DNA from 3 places in the Methylosinus sp. is20ea genome. Region 2 is predicted to be linked to each of the others. Evidence: predicted binding sites of a transcription regulator. Region 2 holds the regulator's gene; each other region holds the start of a gene.
The links. Region 2 encodes PhoB, which activates phosphate uptake and scavenging genes when phosphate is short. Its sites were predicted from a motif close to TGTCATNNANCTGTCAT; they were not measured.
Positions count from the first base shown of each region.

Region 1: AC6IY7_RS04695 (OprO/OprP family phosphate-selective porin) is a predicted target of PhoB. The motif match lies at 2,689-2,705, and genes of this name have one in related genera.
Region 3: AC6IY7_RS00205 (esterase-like activity of phytase family protein) is a predicted target of PhoB. The motif match lies at 4,091-4,107, and genes of this name have one in related genera.

Region 1 is NZ_AP046088.1:1,024,657-1,031,529, forward strand. It holds gene AC6IY7_RS04685 (OprO/OprP family phosphate-selective porin) at 1-280, opposite strand, end outside; gene AC6IY7_RS04690 (OprO/OprP family phosphate-selective porin) at 469-2,127, opposite strand; gene AC6IY7_RS04695 (OprO/OprP family phosphate-selective porin) at 2,763-4,424, shown strand; gene AC6IY7_RS04700 (OprO/OprP family phosphate-selective porin) at 4,651-6,312, shown strand; gene AC6IY7_RS04705 (porin) at 6,553-6,873, shown strand, end outside.
Region 2 is NZ_AP046088.1:1,328,797-1,335,669, reverse strand. It holds gene hpnC (squalene synthase HpnC) at 1-174, shown strand, start outside; gene hpnD (presqualene diphosphate synthase HpnD) at 171-1,034, shown strand; gene hpnE (hydroxysqualene dehydroxylase HpnE) at 1,031-2,275, shown strand; gene AC6IY7_RS06120 (hypothetical protein) at 2,391-2,891, shown strand; gene phoB (phosphate regulon transcriptional regulator PhoB) at 2,909-3,652, opposite strand; gene phoU (phosphate signaling complex protein PhoU) at 3,649-4,374, opposite strand; gene pstB (phosphate ABC transporter ATP-binding protein PstB) at 4,404-5,189, opposite strand; gene pstA (phosphate ABC transporter permease PstA) at 5,186-6,025, opposite strand; gene pstC (phosphate ABC transporter permease subunit PstC) at 6,029-6,873, opposite strand, start outside.
Region 3 is NZ_AP046088.1:33,376-40,248, reverse strand. It holds gene proC (pyrroline-5-carboxylate reductase) at 1-636, shown strand, start outside; gene AC6IY7_RS00210 (TetR/AcrR family transcriptional regulator) at 719-1,525, shown strand; gene AC6IY7_RS00205 (esterase-like activity of phytase family protein) at 1,547-4,045, opposite strand; gene AC6IY7_RS00200 (hypothetical protein) at 4,182-4,496, opposite strand; gene AC6IY7_RS00195 (hypothetical protein) at 4,606-4,797, opposite strand; gene AC6IY7_RS00190 (alpha/beta hydrolase) at 4,951-5,655, shown strand; gene AC6IY7_RS00185 (hypothetical protein) at 5,713-5,925, shown strand; gene AC6IY7_RS00180 (ATP-binding protein) at 5,930-6,873, opposite strand, start outside.

The DNA of each region.
Region 1 (6,873 bases), 300 kb from region 2:
AGCTCTTGTCCTCGCTCTCGACGAAGAGGCCGTTTCTGAAGCTGACGAAGACGGGCGGCGGCGCATTGGCGGCCGGCGCGGATTTCGCCGCATTCAAATGCTTTGTCGCCTCGTGCGTCGCCTTGGACTGAGCGTCGAGCTTGGTCTCGAGGCGCTTCAGCTCGGCTTTCAGCGCTTTTATCTCGCTCGCTGTATCCGCGAGAGCGAGACCGGGCTCACCCAGCGCCGCGACGAGAGCCGCGACTGCGACGCCTTTGCGCCATGCACGAGATTCCGACACTTGCGCCCTCCTCGGTAGAAGCCAGATCGCCACACTGAGCACGGTTGGCTCGAGCGAGGCTCGCGGCCAAGGAACGCCGCGAAGGAACGCGGGGGGAGGAACGCGGGGGAGGAAAGGTCGGCCGAAAATGCGAATGGCCGCCCCTGAGGGGCGGCCATCGATGATTGATCCAACGCCTTTGCGGCGTCTCACCAGAAGACGTTGGCGCGGGCGAGGAAGAAGCTCGGATGCTCGCCGTTGAGATAGGGGCGGTCGGAGGGCGCGACCATCGTCAGCGCCTTCGTCCAATTGGCCTGCAGGCGGAAGCCGTTGACCGGATACCAGTTCAAGCCGATCGTCAGATTGTCCTGACGGCCGCCGAGCGTCGCCGTGCTGGCGAGCGCTTTCTGAGCCGCCGTGCCGGCCGCCGTCGCCGCATAGACATAGTTGCCGTCGACGAGGCCGCCATTATTGAGATTGATCTCGCTGTAGCGCGCCGCGAGCTCCCAGGCGCCCCAGCCGCCCTTGTTGACGGGATCCTTGATCTGGATCGGGCCGAAAGTGCCGGGCGTGAAAAAGTTCTTGTCGTAGCTACCGTAGACGGCGGCGCGCGATTCGCCGGTCAGGAACCACGACCCCTGGACGTAATAGCCGCTGTATTGGAGGCTGGAGCCGCCGCCATTGCCGAGCAGGAAGCCGTTGACCGGATCGCGCTCGTATCGCGTGGCGATATATTCGCCCTGCAGCGAGACGGGGCCATAGCTGGCGGCGGCTTCGAAGCCGTAGCTATAGGCGTATTTCAAGCAGCCGTTCTTCAGAATGAAAGGCGCGGACAAGAGACCGAGGCCGGTCGCGGTCGTCGCCAAGCTGCCGGAGGCGGCGCAAGTCAAATCCTGAGCCGCGGACACGCGCGTCCAGGTTCCGCTGCCGCCCAGAACATCCGCCTCCTCGCGCTCCGTGCCGGCGCCCGGCCGAAGGAAGGCCGAATCGGTGGCGGCCGTCGTGTCCTCTGGCTTGTGATAGCGGAAGGACGAGCCGAGATGCAGCAGCTTGTCCTCTTCCTGAATGGGCGCATAGGTGGCGCGCACCGCCGCGTCCCAATATTGCGCGCCGCCAGTGGGCGGAGCGACCGCAGTGTCCTGCGGCGAGGTGGAGAAGATGCCGGTCTTCACGGTCCAAATCTTGTCGCCGATGGTGACGGCCGCGCCCGTATGGCGGCTCGGCGCCAGGACGGTCGGCATGGCGCGTTCGAGGAAGGTGATGTTGCTCGTCGAGCTGTTCGTCTCCAGGCTGAACGGCTCGAAGAAATTGCCGACCTGGAAGGTGACGGGCTGTGTCGTGATCGATTCCGGCAGCAATTTGGCGCGATAGCCCACATAGGCGTCGCGTATGCCGGTCACGCCGGCGTTGGTGAAATCATACTGGAACCGGTAGTACCAGTCTTTGTAGGCCTTGCCTTCGATCCAGATCTGCGCGCGGCGGAAGCCGACATTGCTGCGCGACATTGTGTCGGCCGAGCTGGCGAAGCCGCCGTCGATCTGCATGCGGCCGCCGATCTTGAAGCTGAACGCCTTGTCCTCGGTCTCGACGAAGAGGCCGTTGCGGAAGCTGACGAACACCGGCGGCGGGGCGACGAGCCCGGGCAGGGTCTTGGCGGAGTTCAGCGCATTCTTGACCTGGACATTGGTCTTGGCCTGATCGGCGACCTTGGCCTCGAGCCGCTTGAGCTCCGCCTTCAGCGCCTTGATCTCACTCGCCGTATCGGCCAGCGCAGACGCCGGAGCGCCCAGCAGCCCGCAGAATGCGGCGAGCGCCACGCCGCCCGAGAGCCGCCGCGCCATTTTCGACCCGATTTTCTGTTCTTTCATCAAAGCCCCCTGCGCTCGTCGTTCGGCGCGCGGCGTGAACGGTCCGGATTTCTGTTCGACGGGCGGGGTTTCATTCGATCGAATGAACATCTCGCATCGACGACAAGTCTCCCGGGTCCGAAGCGGACACGCGAAGCGCTCGACAATTACGCCATTTGCCTATTCATCGACAAATGACGCCTAAATTCTCGCCAACTCCGCTCATCCGACGAGCTTCGACAGGCGAAATGTTCTTTGGATACATCACATGTAATTGTCTTACATTTCGATTGGCCGTCAGCGCAAGGCCCGAGTCGCCGCCACGTAAGGTTTTTCACGTAAGTGTTGCCGATCGGCCACGATTGGAGGCGCGCAGAATATGAGGCGCGACGATATTGCGGCCCCGCCCTCACCGCGCCCGAGCGATCGGATCGCCATCGCCGAAGCCCGCGCGACGGCAAAAAATACCAATAATCTAAAAGGCTTATCTCGAACTTACGGGCAAACGCGCGCCCCGCCCGCGTGGCATTTGGGCAACACCTTACGTAGAAAGCGCCGTCACAAATCGCCGCCCTTCCTTTTTGTGATGATTGTGTCACGTAACGCCTCTAGCGCTGCCGTAGCGGTAATCAATTCAAGGCTAGAGGCTGACCGACATGACACAGGTACCGAACGTTCAGACGATCGCGAGAGGCGCGACGCCTTCGAAGCTGCTGGGAGGCGTGGCCGCCATCGCCCTCCTCGGCGCGTTCGGCGCGCCCACGGCGGCCGTCGCCGACACGTCGAGCGAGATCAAGGCGCTGAAGGCCGAGCTGAAGCGGCTCGAGCACAAGCTCGACGAGCAGGCCAAGGCGACCCATCAGGTCAAGAACGCGCTGAATTCCGCCAAGGGCGCGCCTGGCGGCAACGCCCCGCCGCCGGTGTTCATCAGCTTCCGCAACGGCCTCTATGTCGAGACCGAGGACAAGAGCTTCGACTTCAAGATCGGCGGCCGCATCCAGGCCGACGGCGGCTTCACCAGCTATCCCTCCGCCTCCGGCGCCCGCAGCAATGTCGGCTTCCGCCGCGCCCGCCTCGAGGTCGAGGGCAAGGCCTATAAGAACTGGTATTACAAGTTCCAATACGACTTCACCGGCACCGGCGTGACCGGCATTCGGGACGCGTTCGTCGCCTATCGCGACACGCTGCTGCCGGAGTCGATCACCAAGCAGCCGGTCACCTTCCAGGTCGGCAGCCAGTACGAGCCCTTCAGCCTGGAAACGCTGAACTCGTCCAAGCACATCACCTTCATCGAGCGCGCGCTTCCCGGCGCCCTGGCTCCGGATCGCCATGTCGGCGCCAAGATCGGCCTCGGCGACAAGCAGTGGAGCGTGCAGGCGGGCGTGTTCTCGACGAGCTTCGGACAGGACACCGCGCAGGCGCCCGCCGTCACCGGCCATCAATATTGGGACCTGACGACGCGCGCCACCTATGCGCCGATCGTCGAGGAGGACAAGCTGCTGCATTTCGGCGGCTCGTTCATGTTTCATAAGCCGAACGACTCGACCGCGGCCCAGGACCCGAACAATCTGCTGCCGGGCACCGGCTCGCGCGACGAGACCGACATTCTCAACAACCGCTATGTCGTCGTGCCCGCGGCTCAGGCGCTCACCTGCAGCCCGGTCTATAAATCGGCGGCCGGCGTCGCCCTGCTGTGGACGCCCGGCTATCTGCAGAACAGCTGTCTGAAATACAGCTTCAACTATAATTTCGAAGTGGCGGCCGCTTATGGGCCGTTCTCGGTCCAAGGCGAATATTCCGGCGCTCATTACGAGCGTGATGCGGGGACGGCCTTGGCGCTCGGCAACAATGGCGGATCGAGCCTCAATTACAGCGGCTATTATGTCCAGGGCTCGGTGTTCCTGACTGGCGAGTCCCGCGCGGCCTCCTATAAGGGCTACGACAAGGACTGGAACACGCCGGGCACCTTCAGCGACGTCGTGATCCTCAATCCGCTCAGCAAGGGCGGCCTCGGCGCGTGGGAATTCGCCGCGCGCTACAGCGAGTTGAACCTCAACAATGGCGGTCTCGTCAGCGGTCCCTACGCCTATTGGGCGGCGGTGGCCGGCGGCGCCGCCGACAAGGCGCTCGCGAGCACGGCGACGCTCGGCGGCCGCGAGGAGAACCTCACTCTGGCGCTCAACTGGTATCCGGTGAAGGGCGTTCGCTTCCAGGCCAACTGGACGCGCGCCATGACGCTCGTCGCTCCGTCCGACAAGCCCTATCTCAATGGCCAGCATCCAAGCACCTTCCTCGCTCGCGCCCAGGTTTTCTGGTGAGCGAAGACGCCGGCCTTCGCAGGCCCGGCGAGACGTTTCGATCGAGAAGAGGCCGCCCTCACGGGCGGCCTTTTTCCGTTATGAAACGGATATTTATAACGTGACATTTCCGCCACAGAAGCGCGGGAATTGGCGAGGACCGCCGCCACGCTCGCGCTATCTCTCTAGTCATTCCCTATAGTCTATGATTAAGGAATTTTACTGAGCCATTCATATGGGGACGATCATGAAGGAACACGGCGACACCCGCGGCTTGGCCGCGCGCCTCTCGGGCGGCGTGGCGCTCGTCGCATTTTGCGGGCTGCTGGGCGTTCCCGCCTCGGCGCTGGCGGATACGGCGAGCGAGATCAAGGCGCTGAAGGCGGAGCTCAAGCGGCTCGAGGCCAAGGTCACGCAGCAGGCCAAGGATCACGCCCAGGTCAAGAACGCGCTCAACTCCGCCAAGGGCGCGCCGGGAACCAGCGCGCCGCCGCCGGTGTTCGTCTCCTTCCGCAACGGCCTGTTCGTCGAGACCGAGGATCAGGACTTCAACTTCAAGCTCGGCGGGCACATACAGGCCGACGGCGGCTTCGCTTCCTCCGCCGACACCATCTCGCGCTCCAATGTCGGCTTCCGCCGCGCCCGCCTCGAGGTCGAGGGCAAGGCCTTCAAGAACTGGTTCTACAAGCTCCAATACGACTTCACCGGCGCCGGCGTCGCCGGCATTCGCGATTTCTATTTCGCCTATCGCGACAAATTCCTGCCGCCGGAGATCAGCTCGCAGCCGGTCACCATTCAGATCGGCAATTTCCGCGAGCCCTTCAGCCTCGAATCGACCGAATCGTCGAAATATTTCACCTTCATCGAGCGCTCTCTGCCCTCCGTCCTCTCGCCGAGCCGCCATACCGGCGCCGCGGTCGCCGTCGGCGACAAGCAGTGGAACATCAAGGCCGGCGTGTTCTCGACCAGCCCGCAGGACACCGCGACCGCGCCGCCCACGAGCGAGGCCCAATATTGGGATGCGGCTGTGCGCGGCGTCTATGCGCCGATCGTGGAAGAGGACAAGCTCCTCCATCTCGGCGGCTCCTTCAAATATCACAAGCCGAACAACACCACCGCGGCGACCGACGCCGCCAATCTGCGCCCCGGCCAATCGCCCGAGCGCGAGGAGACCGACGTGCTCGGCGGCGGCGGCGCGCTCACCCGCGTCTCCGCGGCGCAGGACCTCTCCTGCGGCGCCTCGGCGGCCAGCCTCAACATCGCGACAACCGGGGCCGGCCAGCTCATCGCCCCCTTCGCGCGGCGCTCGAGCTGCCTGAAATATTCCTATAATTACGGCTTCGAGGCCGCCGCCGCCTATGGCCCGGTCTCGCTGCAGGCCGAATATATCGCCGCCCAATATGAGCGCGACTTCACCAATGCGCTCATCTTCGGCAATGGCGGCGGAACCAGCCTGCGCTATAGCGGCTATTACGTCTTCGGCTCCGTGTTCCTGACCGGCGAATCCCGCGCGGCCACCTACAAGGGCTATGACAAGGACTTCAACACGCCCGGCAGCTTCGGCGACGTGCAGATCAAGAATCCGCTGAACAAGGGCGGCTATGGCGCCTTCGAGCTGGCGGCGCGCTACAGTGAGCTCAATCTCAACAATGGCGGGCTCGTCGACGGAAGCTTCGTCTATGCGGCGACCGCCGCCGGCAACGCCGCGCAGAAGGCGCTGGCCAGCACGGCGACGCTCGGCGGGCGGCAGGACAATCTCACCGTCGCGCTGAACTGGTATCCGGTCAAAGGCGTGCGCTTCCAGGCCAATTGGACCAAGACGCTGACGCTGATCGCCCCCTCCGACCGCCCCTATCTCAACGGCGAGCATCCGAGTCTCTTCCTCGCAAGAGCCCAGATCTTTTGGTGAGAAGGACCTTCGGGTCGAAGCGTTCTACACAACGCTCCCAAGTCGCGCGGCCGCCCCCTTTCGGGCGGCCGTCGCATTTTCGCGCTGCGCGATCCGGCTGCGGATATTTCCGCCATGCGGAAAATTTAATAATAACTTAAGACGTTCCTGTCGCCGATTCGGCGAAGCGTCGGTAATCGATACATTTACCTAAGCGTAAACACGTAATTCGATTGATCGTTGCTTCGACGGATTCCGAATATGTCCAATATCACCCGCATTTCTGTCGTCGTTGCGACAGTCACGCAAGGCGTCGCCGCGGGGCGCGCCGAAGAACTCCCGAAGCGTCAAGCCGCGCCGGTCGAATATGTCCGCATCTGCGATCAATATGGGTCGGCCTTTTTCTATATTCCGGGCAACAATACCTGCCTGCGCATCGGCGGCGCGGCCGTCGCCGAATGGCGGTCATGGAGCACCTCCTATCGCATGTCGCGCAACATCATCGCGACCGACAATCCTTTCGCCTTCGGCCCGAGCGTCAACACAAATCCGCTCGGCATTCCGGGCCATGTGCCCAATCTC
Region 2 (6,873 bases):
CAGCGCCTCGCCGAGACGCTGACGGCGCGCCTTCTCGTCGCCGATCCGTTGAGCGAGAAAGTTCACGCCGCCAAGGGCGCGTTCCTGCGCACGGCGCTCGTCGGGGCCGGAACGGTGCTGTTGCGCCGGTTGCTGTGGCCGCGCGCCGCCTCCGCCGCGAGCGTCGCGCGATGAGCATGGAGACGATCGCTCCCGAGGCGCCGCGGGTCGCCGCGAAAAGCTCCTTCTATCTCGCCATGCGCATCCTCGAGCCCGAGCGGCGCGACGCCATGTATGCGATCTACGGCTTCTGCCGCGCCGTCGACGACATAGCGGACGAAGAGGGCGACCGCGCCCTTCGCCTTTCCCAGCTCGATGATTGGCGGCGCGATCTCGACGCGCTCTACGCCGGCCGCACGCATCAGCGTTGCGCCGATCTGGCGCGGCCGGTGCGCCGCTTCGGTCTCGAGCGCGGCGATTTCGAGGCGGTCATCGATGGCATGGCCATGGATGTGGTCGAGGATATTCGCGCGCCGGAATGGGATCGGCTCGACCTCTATTGCGATCATGTCGCGAGCGCCGTGGGGCGGCTCTCCGTGCGCGTTTTCGGCCTCGCCGACGAGGCGGATAGCGCCCGCGGCGCGCTGCCGACCAAAGCGCGCATGCTCGCCTATCACATGGGCCGCGCCTTGCAGCTCACCAATATTCTGCGCGATCTCGACGAGGACGAGGCGCGTGGGCGCCTCTATCTGCCCCGCGAGGCGCTGGAGGCGGCCGGCGTCACGAATTTCGCGCGTGGCGCGGTGTTGACGCATCCGGGCCTGCCTGATGTCTGCGCGGCGGTGGCCGAGCGCGCGCGCAAGCATTATGCGGAATCGGAGCTTCTCATGCGCGTCTCGCCGCAGCGCGCGGTGAAGGCGCCTTATCTGATGGCGACAGCCTATCGCTCCGTTCTCGATCGTCTGGTGGCGCGCGGCTTTGCGCCGCCGCGCGAGCCCGTCTCCGCCTCGCGGACGAAAGTCCTGCTGGCCCTGCTCAGATTCGCGCTGACGTGACCGGAACCACGCATATTGTCGGCGCGGGTCTCGCCGGCCTCTCCTGCGCCATTCGCCTGACCGACGAGGGCCGCGGCGTCGCGCTCTATGAAGCCGCGCGCATGGCGGGCGGGCGCTGCCGCTCCTATTATGATTCCAGCCTCGATCTCACCATAGACAATGGCAATCATCTTCTGCTCTCCGGCAATGCCGCCGCGCTGGATTATGCGCGACGCATCGGCTCGGTCGGCGAGTTGGTGGGGCCGAAGGAGTGCGCCTTCGATTTTCTCGACACGCGCGACGGAACGCGCTGGCGCATGAGGCCCAATTCCTCGCGCCTGCCCTGGTGGATTTTCGTGCGCGATCGCCGCGTCCCCGGCACGTCGCCCGGCGATTATCTCGGCGCGATCGGCATTCTCCTTGCCAAAAAGGGCGCGACGATCGGCGAGGCGATGAATTGCTCCGGCGCGCTCTATGAGCGGCTGTGGGGTCCGGTTCTGCTCTCCGCGCTCAATACGGAGCCGCGCGAGTCCTCCGCCGCTCTCGCCGCCGCCGTGCTGCGCGAGACGCTCGCCGCCGGCGGCGCCGCCTGTCGTCCGCTGGTCGCGCGGCGCGGGCTCGGGACAGCTTTCATCGAGCCGGCGCTGACGAGGCTCGCCGCGCGTGGCGCCGGTCCGCGTTTCGCTGCACGGCTGAGGGGAATCGAGTTTGCCGATGAGCGCGCCGTGGCGCTCGATTTCGGCGATGAGAAAATCGCGCTCGGCGAGAATGATCGGGTCGCGCTCGCGGTTCCGCCCTGGGCGGCGCAGGAGCTGCTGCCGGGGCTCGTGGCGCCGGATGATTTCCGCGGCATCGTCAATGCGCATTTCAAGATCGCGCCGCCGCCCGGCCAGCCGGCGCTGCTCGGCATGATCGGCTCGCTCACCGAATGGCTGTTCGCTTTCGAGGACCGCCTCTCGGTGACGATCAGCGGCGCCGATCGGCTGATAGACGAGCCGCGCGAGAGCCTCGCCGAGCGCATATGGGCCGAGGTCGCCGCCGCCACCGGCCTGCCGGCCGCGCTGCCGCAATGGCAGATCGTGAAGGAGAAGCGCGCCACCTTCGCCGCGACGCCGGCGCAGCAGGAGCGCCGCCCCGGCGCTGTGACGCGCTGGCGCAATCTCTTCCTCGCCGGCGATTGGACCGCGACGGGCCTGCCGGCGACGATCGAAGGGGCGATAAGGTCGGGTTATCGCGCAGCGGAGCTGGCGGGGCGCTCGTAGAAGGGCTTCCGTGTCCCGGCCTTTGGCGCGCAGCGATGCCGGGTGCGCGAGGAGCTTTTCACCTCATTCAATTGACGCGTATTCAACATGTCATTGATTAAAAGGAGACTCAACGATGGAGCTCGTTGAACGCAGACTCGCGGAAATTCACATTTGTTTGGCGCGCGAGAAGGCGCTTCACCTGTTTGCGTTTGCGAGTTCTGTTTTTCCGAGCGAATGGTCAAAACCGTATATTGAACAAATAATCATTGAGGTTTTTGAGTTCGCTTTCCATGCGCGAAGGGTCAATGAGCTTTGTGGACTTTACGGCACAAAATTTCCAAGTGCAGGACGACTGCTGATTGAGCTTTCGGAGCATCCGGAAGGAGTTTTGGAGGAAAATTATTGGGATGCCCTCAACTACTTGGTTCATACCCGTCGTTTTATTTTCGGAAATGTTCACCACGATCATAGAAGAGTTTTTTTAGACAACGATACGAACCTCTGCCCCACATATCTGCGCATTACGACGGATAGGAAAGAGGAAAAACTCATCAGCATATTTGGGATCGTAGAGTGCTTCCTGTCGACTGCGATACCTGAGATAAAGAAGAGATTTCCGGAACTTCAATTCTGACGGCCTTTGGGAAGAGCCTAGCTCCTCCCAAAGGTCTCGTCGAAGGAATAGCCGGTGCCGCGCACGGTGCGGATCGGGTCTTTCTCGCGGCCGCGGATGATCGCCTTGCGCAGACGCCCGACATGCACGTCGACGGTGCGCTCGTCGATCTCCGCCGAGAGCCCCCACACGCTGTCCAGCAATTGCGCGCGCGAGAAGACGCGGCCGGGCTTTTCCATCAGATATTCGAGCAGGCGGAATTCCGTCGGCCCGAGATGAATCTCGCGCCCGCCGCGCTTCACGCGCCGCGTCTCGCGGTCGAGGTCTATGTCGCCGGCGACGAGCCGCGTCGCCACGCGCTCCGGCCGCGCGCGGCGCAGCAGAGCGTGAACGCGCGCCATCAGCTCCGGCGTCGAGAAGGGCTTCACCACATAATCATCGGCCCCGACGGAGAGGCCGCGCACCCGCTCGTTCTCGTCGCCGCGCGCGGTGAGCATGATGATCGGCATGGTGCGCGTGTCGTCGCGGGCGCGCAGCCGCCGGCAGATCTCCAGCCCCGAGACGCCGGGCAGCATCCAGTCGAGAATGACGAGATCGGGCACGGATTCGGCGAGGCGGATTTCCGCCTCGTCGCCGCGCTCCACATGCTCGACCTGGAAGCCCTCGGATTCGAGATTATAGGCGAGCAGCAGCGCGAGCGCCGCCTCGTCCTCGACGACGAGAATGCGCGGCGCGCGGTCGTGCGGCGCATCGCGCGGCGTTGCGACGCGTATCTCGTTCATTGCGTGGGCTCATCCGTTGCCGCGCTGGCGCCGAGGATCGTCGACTTTCCCTTCGGACGGTCGGTCGGCATCGCCTCGCCAGTGACGAGATAGACGATCGTTTCGGCGATATTGGTCGTATGATCGCCGATGCGCTCTATGTTCTTCGAGCAGAACAGCAGATGCGTGCAGAAGGAGATGTTGCGCGGGTCCTCCATCATGAAGGTCAGGAGATCGCGGAACACCGAATCTTCGAGCGCGTCGAGCTCGCTGTCGTTCGTCCAGACGGCGCGGGCGCGTTCGACATCGCGCTGGGCGTAGGCGTCGAGCACGTCCTTCAATTGCATGGCCGCCACTTCGGCCATGGTCTTCAGCCCGATGATGGCGCGGGGCACGCGCGCCTCGGAGAGGATTTTCACCGTGCGCTTGGCGATGCTCTTGGCGAGATCGCCGACGCGCTCGAGATCGGCGGCGATGCGCATCGCGGCGATGCATTCGCGCAGATCGATGGCCAGCGGCTGCCGCCGCGCGATGGTGAGGATGGCGTTCTCCTCTATCTCGCGCTGCAGCGCGTCGAGGCGCTGATCGGTGGCGACGACGCGATGGGCGAGCTCAATGTCGAAATTGGCGAGCGCATCCATGGCTTCGGCGAGCATTTTTTCGGCGATGCCCCCCATCTCGGCGATTCGGCGGCCGAGCACTTCGAGGTCGCGGTCATAGGAGCTGACGATATGTTCGCTCATGTCTCATATTCCTCGTGCGCGTAGCGCGCTCAGCCGAAGCGGCCGGTGATATAGTCCTGCGTCTTTTTGTTCTGCGGCGCGGTGAACAGATTGTTCGTCTCGCCGAATTCGACGAGATCGCCGAGATACATGAAGGCGGTGAAATCGGAGACGCGCGCCGCCTGCTGCATATTGTGGGTGACGATGGCGATCGTGTAGCGCTCCGACAATTCGTCGATGAGCTCCTCGATCTTCGCCGTCGAGATCGGGTCCAGCGCCGAGCAGGGCTCGTCGAACAGGATCACCTCCGGCTGAATGGCGACGGTGCGGGCGATGCACAGGCGCTGCTGCTGGCCGCCCGAGAGGCCGAGGCCGCTCGTATTCAGCTTGTCGCGCACCTCGTCCCACAACGCCGCGCCACGCAGCGCCGCCTCGACGCGCCCGTCGAGCTCGCTGCGCGAGAGCTTCTCGTAGAGGCGTATGCCGAAGGCGATATTGTCGTAGATCGACATGGGGAAGGGCGTCGGCTTCTGAAACACCATGCCGACGCGCGAGCGCAGCAGGTTGAGGTCGATGCGCGAATCCAGAATATTCTCGCCGTCGAGCAGCACCTCGCCCTCGGCGCGCTGCCGCGGATAGAGGTCGTACATGCGGTTCAATATGCGCAGCAGAGTCGATTTGCCGCAGCCAGACGGGCCGATGAAGGCCGTCACCTTATTGGTGTAGAGCGGCAGCGAGATCGATTTCAGCGCGCGCGACTGGCCGTAATAAAAGTCCAGATCACGAACCGAGACCTTGGTTGGAATAGTGGCTTCGACAACCGGCATGGCGGTCATTGTTGTTTTCCCTGGCTGCTGAGCGCACGCGCGGTGATGGAGAGCAGAAGGACGGCGATGGTGACGAGCAGAGCGCCGGTCCAGGCGAGCTGCTGCCAATCCTTGTAGGGCGAGAGCGCGAATTGGAAGATGACGACGGGCAGGCTGGAGACCGGCGCATTGAGATCCGTGCTCCAGAACTGATTGTTCAGCGAGGTGAACAGCAGGGGCGCGGTCTCGCCGGAGACGCGCGCGATGGCCAGCAGCACGCCGGTGATGATGCCCGATTTCGCCGCGCGATAGGCGACGCGCAGCAGCATATGCGAGCGCGGCAGGCCGAGCGCCGCCGCCGCCTCGCGCAGCGGGCTCGGCACCAGCAGCAGCATGTCCTCCGTGGTGCGCACCACGACGGGCACGACCAGCACGGCGAGCGCCAGAGCGCCGGCGATGCCGGAGAAATGCCCGACCTGCGCCACCACCACCGTATAGACGAAGAGGCCGATGACGATGGAGGGCGCGCTGAGCAGAATGTCGTTGATGAAGCGCACGACCATGCTGAGCTTCGAATAGCGGCCATATTCGGCCATATAGGTGCCGGCGAGCATTCCGAGCGGCGTGCCGAGCAGCACGCCGATCGTCGTCATCACCAGCGAGCCGGCGATGGCGTTGAGCAGGCCGCCGGTGGAGCCGGGCGGCGGCGTCATCTCGGTGAAGACGGCCGGCGTGAGGCCGCGCGCGCCCTCATAGATCAGCGCGCCGAGGATCAGCACCAGCCAAGCGAGGCCGAAGACCGTGCCGGTCCAGCACAGCGTCGTGGCGAGCGCGTTGGTGCGGCGGCGGGAGGCGGAGATGGACAAGGGTCAGGCTCCCGATTTCTGCTCGATGCGCATCAGCATGAAGCGCGCCGCCGCCAGCACGAAGAAGGTGATGACGAAGAGGATGAGGCCGAGCTCGATCAGCGCGGAGGTGTAGAGATCGCCGACCGCCTCGGTGAATTCATTGGCGATCGTCGCCGAGATGGTCGTGCCGGGCGCGAGCAGCGAGCTCGACACCTTATGCGCGTTGCCGATGACGAAGGTCACGGCCATCGTCTCGCCGAGCGCGCGGCCGAGGCCGAGCATCACGCCGCCGATGACGCCGACGCGCGTATAGGGGATCACCACATAGCGCATGACTTCCCAGGTCGTGCAGCCTATGCCCGAGGCCGCCTCCTTCAGCATCGGCGGCACGGTGTCGAACACGTCCCGCGAGATGGAGGTGATGAAGGGCAGCACCATGATCGCCAGGATGAAGCCCGCCGTCAGCATGCCGATGCCATAGGGCGGGCCGGCGAACAGGTTCGACAGCACGGGAATGTCGCCGGTGAGGGAGATCAGCGCCGGCTGCACATGCTGCTGCAGGAAGGGCGCGAGCACGAACAGGCCCCAAATGCCGTAGATGATCGACGGAATGCCGGCGAGCAGCTCTATGGCGACGCCGATCGGGCGGCGCAGCGCATGGGGGCAGAGCTCGGTGAGGAAAATGGCGATGCCGAGCCCGAGCGGCACGGCGATGATCATGGCGATGGCCGATGTCACCACAGTTCCGTAGATGGGCGCGACCGCGCCGAATTTCTCGGTGACCGGATTCCAGGACTCGGTCGTCAGAAAACCGAAGCCGAAGGCCTTGATGGCCGGCAGCGAGCCATAGATCAGCGAGAAGATCA
Region 3 (6,873 bases), 1.3 Mb from region 2:
CGCGCGGCTGCTCGAGCGCTCGTTCTCGCGGTGAAGCCGCAGGCGCTGGACCAGGTCGCGCCGACGATCGCGGGCGAAGCGGGCGCCGACACGCTCATCGTCTCCATTCTCGCGGGCAAGCGCATCGCCGATCTTTCGGCGCGGCTGCCGCAGACGCGTTTTTTCGTGCGCGCCATGCCCAATACGCCGGCCGCCATCGGTCGGGGAATCACCGGCGCCTTCGCCGCGCCCGCCGTCGATGCGGAGAATCACCTGCTGGCCGAGGCTCTGCTCGCCGCCGTGGGCGAGGTGGTCTGGGTCGAGAGCGAGGCGCTGGTCGATGCGGTGACGGCGGTGTCCGGCTCGGGGCCGGCCTATGTCTTCTATTTCGTCGAATGCCTGACCAAGGCCGGCGTCGACGCCGGCCTGCCGGAGGCGACCGCGGCGCGGCTCGCCCGCGCGACCGTCGCCGGCGCCGGCGAATTATTGCGCCAGAGCGCCGATGCGACGCCCGCGACGCTCCGTCAGAACGTGACCTCGCCCGGCGGCACGACGGCCGCGGCGCTGGAGGTTCTGATGGCGAGCGACGGGCTCGGGCCGCTTCTGGAGCGCGCCGTCGCGGCGGCGAAGCGCAGGGCCGGGGAATTGTCCGGATGAGGGACGGAACTCCTTCCGATCCGGCCAAAACGCCCTAAATTAGCGTGGAAGCGGCTGGCTTCGAGGATCTGAGGAGGCGGCGATGGCGACGAGCGGCAAAACCAGTGAGACCGGCAATGGGAGCGGCTCGATCCGCGACCGGATCGTCGAATCCTTGATGCGGCTGGCGGCGCGCCGCGCCTTCGAGGACATAGCCATTTCCGACATCGCCCATGACGCCGATGTCACGCTCGCGGATTTCCGCGACAGTTTTCCGTCCAAGGGCGCGGTTCTCGCGGCCTTCTCGCGCCGGATCGACCGGCAGGTGCTGGAGGATCTCTCCGGCCGCTATGCTTCCGAGCCCGCCAAGGAGCGGCTCTATGAGGTGCTGCTGCGCCGGCTCGAGGCTCTGGAGCCCTATCGCAACGCGCTGGAATCGGTATCGCAATGGGCGTCGACCGATCCGCTCGCGGCGGCCGCGCTCAATCGCGAGACGGTCAATTCAATGCGCTTCATGCTGGAGGCCGCCGAGATAGACAGCGAAGGCGCGCTCGGCGCCTTGAAGCTGCAGGGCCTCGCCATCGCCTGGTGGCGCGTGCTCGGCGTCTGGTTCGACGATCGCGACGCCGACCTCTGCCGCACCAAGGCGGCGCTCGATCGCGAGCTCTCGCGCAGCGAAGCGGTGATCGAGCGTATCGAGGATGTGAGCCGTTTGACCTCGCCGCTGCGCGGTCTGGCGCGGGCGGTGTTCCGCGGCATGACCGGACATCGTCGCCACCGCCATCATGCGCGCGACCGCGACGAGGATTTCGAAGAGGATCACGAGGAGGCCCGCCGGCGTCATCATCACGCCGAGGAGCACCATCACGCCGAGGAGCATCGCCGCCATCCGGACGACGCCACCGCCTGACGGCGGCGGCGGCGCCTCTCGTCAAAAGCCGATGCGCAGGGCCGTCGTCACCGAATGGGCGACGGCGCCGTCGCGTGTCGCGACATCGGCGTCATAGCCGATGCGCCAGCCGATATTCGGCGCGAGATCGCCCTGCGCGCCGACGCCGACCGTGACCGAATTGCGATCATAGGTCGGAATGAGGATCGGCTGCGTCGCCATAGGGCTCAGCACGCCGGCCAGGCTGACGTTGACGCGCTTGGGATCGCGGTCGAGCGTCTGATTATAGGCGACCCGCACCCAAGGGTTGACCCCGAGGAAAGAGGCCGAGACCTCGCCGCCATAGCGCAGCGTCGTCGCATGAATGGCGTGCTCCGGATAGACGACATTGCCGCCGGCCGCGCCGCTCTCCGTATAGCCGCGGATCGTCGCGGTCGTCTGCGTCACGCCGAAGAAGGGCGTGAATTGGAAGGCGTCCAGCTTCAGCTTGGCGCCGATCTCGCCGCCAAACGCAAAGGAGTCGACGCTGGTGCGGCCGACGCCGGTGAGCCCATAGGCGCCGAGGCGGCGTATGTCGGAGAAGCCGACGTCCGGCGAGAAGGTCGCCGTTCCATGGAGATAGAAGAGATCGCCGAAATAGCCGGCGTAGAGGCTCGGCGAGACGGTCGGCGAAATGTCGAAATAGCCGAGCGCGCCGCCGCCATATTGGCCGGCGCGCACCGTCGCCGCGACGCCCGCGCGAATTTCCTTCCAGCCATAGTCGACGCCGAAGGAGCCGCCATAGAGCGTGCGGTCGCCGTCGACCCCGGGCCGCGTGGCGGTCTGGCCGAAATCGACGTTGCCGCCGAGCCAGGTCGAGAGGCCCTGCGCCGCGAAGACGCCGCTCTGCGCGCGGCGGATCGAATGCAGCTGCGCGACGACCGGCGCGCCGGCGCTCGAGGCGAGGCCGAGAGCGCCGGCGTCGATGCGTCCGAGCACCTGCGGCGTCGTATCGCGCATGGATTTGAGGAACAGCGGATCGACGGCGGTCGGCAGAGTGAGCCGATAGACGAGGACCATATTGTCGTTGTTCTGGCCGGAGTTGTAGCTCTGGCCCTGCATCACGCCATTGGTCGTGGTGAAATCATTGTCGTTGGAGACGAAGAGATAAAAGTCGTTCGGCCGGCCCTCGACGAGCGTCGGGACGAGCGCCATGCCCTCCCATTTCTCTGACAGAGTGAGCCGCGACTGCGCCGACTGGCCGGGCGCGCCATTGTCGAGATTGAGGCCGAAGCGGGCGAGCTGAGTCGTGTTGAGCATGTTCACGAGCTCGACAGACTGCGCCGGGGTGATCGCCGGATTCAGCACGCCATTGGGCGCCACCTGGCCGCCCGCCGTCGTATCGGCGGGCGTGCCGGCGATATTGGTCGCATTGCCGATGTCGACGAGATAGATGGATTTGACCATGATCGGATTGCCGCCCGCCGGGCCCTGGCCGGTTCCGTCGCGCGCCAGCACGAGGAACTGCTTGTCGTTGAGCGCCACCATCTCGCTCTGCGCCGCGGTGCGGTTGGCGGCGCCGCCATTGCCGTTCAGCGTGTAGGTCGGCAACTGCAGCACATAGGTCTCGATCGGCGCCGCCGGCGTCGGATTGAGCGAGATGTCGTAGACGAGGATTCGCGTGTTGTTGCGCGTCTGCTGCTGGGCGTCGATCAGATCTTGCATCGGCGCGCTCTGCAATATCGCGAAGAGCCGATTGCCGTCCGGGCTCACCGACACCGCCTCGAGGCCTTGATTGTTGCGGCGTCCCGTGGCCGGCGCGTTGACCGAGTTGAAATTGATCGCGCCATTGGTTCGCGGCAGCAGCGACGAGGGAATGCCGACCGAGCCGACCAGATTGCCATTGGCGTCGAAATAGAAGATCGACGGGCCATATTCGTCGCTGATGTAGAAGGAGCGATCGGTCTTGAAGGCCAGCCCCTCGGCGTCGAGCGAGATTTTGCCGGCGCCGGTCGCTCCCGTGGCCGGGCTCGGCGCGAGGCGGCCGAACAGAGTGGTCGTCGAGGAGCCGGGGTCGGCGCCCGTGAATGTCTTGCCTTGATTGTCGCGCAGCAGCACGCCGCCGTTCGGCGCGATCTGCACCTGATTCTGTGAGGCGGTCGAAGCGGGGAGATTCGCGCCCGCATAAGGCGAGAAGGCGATGTCGAAGCGCAGGAGCCGCCCCGCATAATCGTAGAAGACGCCATTGGCGGGATCGTTCAATCCGCGGTCGGGCAAAGCGAACATGGTCGCGGAGAAGCTCGAGCCGACGCGGCGCCAGGAATAGGGATCGATGGCGAGGCTCGAGAACGAGCCGAGCGTGTCGCCGAGGAAGTCGATCGTCGTCGCCGGAAGACGTCCAGTTCCAGTGAGGCCTTGATTGGTGAAGGTCACGCCTCCGAGACTGATGGAGGAGGGGCCGTCATTGGCGACGACATTGGGCGTGCGATAGGTCTGCGCCAGTGCGACGCCGTGAAGGGCCAGCGTCGAGATGGACGCTAGCAACCAGTTACGAAAAGGCATTTCACTCTCCGGCTTATAGCTCGGCCGGAGGTGTATGGCCGCCTGTTAACGATTCGGTGACAACCGGGTCACATTTGTTAACGGAACAGAAACATAGTGGCGTCGTGGCCTTCGTACCACAAAGGCCACGAAGCGATCACAGGGAGACGTAGACGAATTTCGGTCCCTTGAGGGTCGGATAATTCTCGCGCAGCGCCTTGGCGACCTTGCCGACGAGCTCCTTGTCGCCCGCGGCCGAAGGGCCGACGAAATCCGTTCCCTGCATCCAGGTCTCGAGGAAGCAGTGGAGCTGGTTGTCATAGGCGTCGTCGGTCGGATGAGCCGTCTTGTCGACGAGCGAGGCGACGCCGTCCGCGCCGACCTCGAGGCGCCAGTCGCGATCGTCGACGACCGAACCGATGAGCTTCGCTATATCGGCGTCGGTCCACTCGCCCTTCAAATCAACCGCCATTGTTTTCGCTCCTTGCTGCGCGCGGCTCCGGCGCGGGATAAAATGGACGAAGGGCCGGGAACGCCTGTCGGATATCCGACAGGCGCGCGTCGCGGCCCTTACCGCTCGCTCACTTCTTGGTGAGCTTGGCCACCGCCATATCGATCGCCGTCGTCGCCTCGCCGACGGTCAGCCAGGCGTCCGCGCGATCCTCGTTCTTGAACGTCTTGCCGAGATTATACGGCTCCTCACCCGGCACGTGCAGGAAACAGGCCCATTTTCCGTCGGGCTGCTCCTCGACCGTCACTTTGTAGTCCGCCACGCGGTCCTCCTCCTGTTGCTTTGCGTTGGTTCTCACGGTGCGCCGGTCCGTCCCCGGCGCGACCTACGCGAAGCAGATTGGGCGCCAGAGCCTCGGCACGCTTATTGAACCGTGCCGCCGCCGGCGAGGCGCCGGCGCCCGAAGGAGCAACCCATGACCGATATTGTCGAAGGGCCGGCGCTGGCCGCTCTCTCCTGCGGAAAACCCGCCTTTCTCGTCGTGCTGCTGCATGGTGAGGGCGCGGATGTCCAATCCATGGTCGACGATGCGCTCAATTGGGCGCCGACAATGCCCAAGGCCGAATTTCTCGCCGCCGTCGCGCCCGTCGGCGCCGATGGCGTGCGGCGCTGGTTCGATGCGGAGGACGCCGAGGGGCTCGCCAAAGGGCTCGCGGCGCTCGGCCAGTTCCTCGACGAGGCGCTCGCCAAACGCCGCCTGCCGCCCTCGCATCTGGCGCTGGTCGGCTTCTCGCAGGGCGCGACTCTGGCGCTGCTCGCCGGCCTCGCGCGGCCCGGGCCCGCGGCGGCGATCGTCGCCTTTTCGGGCGGCCCCTATGGCGCTTCGCCGCCCATCGGCGCCGATGGCGCGCCGCCCGTCCTGCTGATCCACGGCGACGCCGACGAGACCGCGCCGCTCGCCGCGGCGCGCGAGACCAAGGCCGCTCTCACCGCGCAGGGCGCCCGCGTCTGGTCGATGACGCGCAAGGGGCTCGCCCATGCGATGGACGACGATGGGGTGATCGCCGCCGGCGATTTCCTCACCGAGCATGTCGTCCACAAGAAGGGCGCGGCGGCGGAGGATCATCACGATCACGACGATCACGATCACGACCATGACCACGATCACGCGGCGCATTGACGTGTGGCACAGCTCTTGCGGGACGAGGGCAGGCTAAATGCGAAAGGAGATCAGATCATGGCCCTGACCGCCGAGGACATAAAAGAAGGCAAATGCTATGCGACGCGCAGCCCGGAGCGATACAAGGTGATCGCTATCAATCCGCGCGGGATCGTCACCTTTTTGACCTGGGAGGGCAATAACAAGCTCGGCCCCTTGCGCGCCAATTGCGGCATGAAGGCCTTTATCGAAGGCGTGACGAAGGAAATCCCCTGTCCGGCGGAGGGCTGAGCGGTCACACCGGCAAAGTGACGGTCGCGCGCAAGCCGCCGAGCGGCGAGCCCTCGAGCGTCACCTCGCCGCCATGCGAGCGCATGATGTCGCGCGCTATGGCGAGGCCGAGCCCGGAATGGCTCTCGTCCTGATTGCGCGATTCATCGAGGCGATAGAAGGGCCGGAAGGCGTCCTCCCGGCGCTCGGGCGGAATGCCGGGGCCATCGTCGTCGATGTGAATGGTGAGCGTCTTGCCGTCATTGAGGCCGCTGAGCGCGATATTTTTCGCATAGCGCTGGGCGTTGCCGACGAGATTGGCGAGGCAGCGGCGGAAGGCGGCCGGGCGCACGGCCACCAGTCTCCGGCCGGCGAAGCTCGCCTGTGCGCCGAGGCCGTGACGCTCGGAATCGCTCTTCAGCTCGTCGAGAAGGGCGGCGACGTCGGTGTCGGCCGTCGCCTCGCCGCCATCGCCGCGGGCGAAGGCGAGATAGGCCTCGACCATGCGCTCCATCTCGTCGACGTCCTTCTTCAGCTCGGTCGTCTCCGTCGTCTCGCCGATCAGTGCGAGCGACAGCTTGAAGCGCGTGATGATGGTGCGCAGATCATGCGACACGCCGTTGAGCATGGTGGTGCGCTGCTCCATGGCGCGCTCGACGCGGCGCTTCATCTCCAAAAATGCCGCGCCCGCCTGCCGCACCTCGCGCGCGCCGCGTGGGCTGAAGGCGACCTCGCGGCCTTTGCCGAACTCCTCCGCCGCGCGGGCGAGGCGCAGGATCGGGCGGATCTGATTGCGCAGGAAGGAGGTGGCGATGGCGATGATGACCAGCGAGGCGATCACCGTCCAGATGAAGAAGATTTCCGAATTGGACGCATAGGCCTGGGTGCGATGGGCGAGCAGGCGCATCACCGAATCGTCGAGCGCGACTCGGATTTCGACGATATTGGAGCGCCCGACCGTGTCGATCC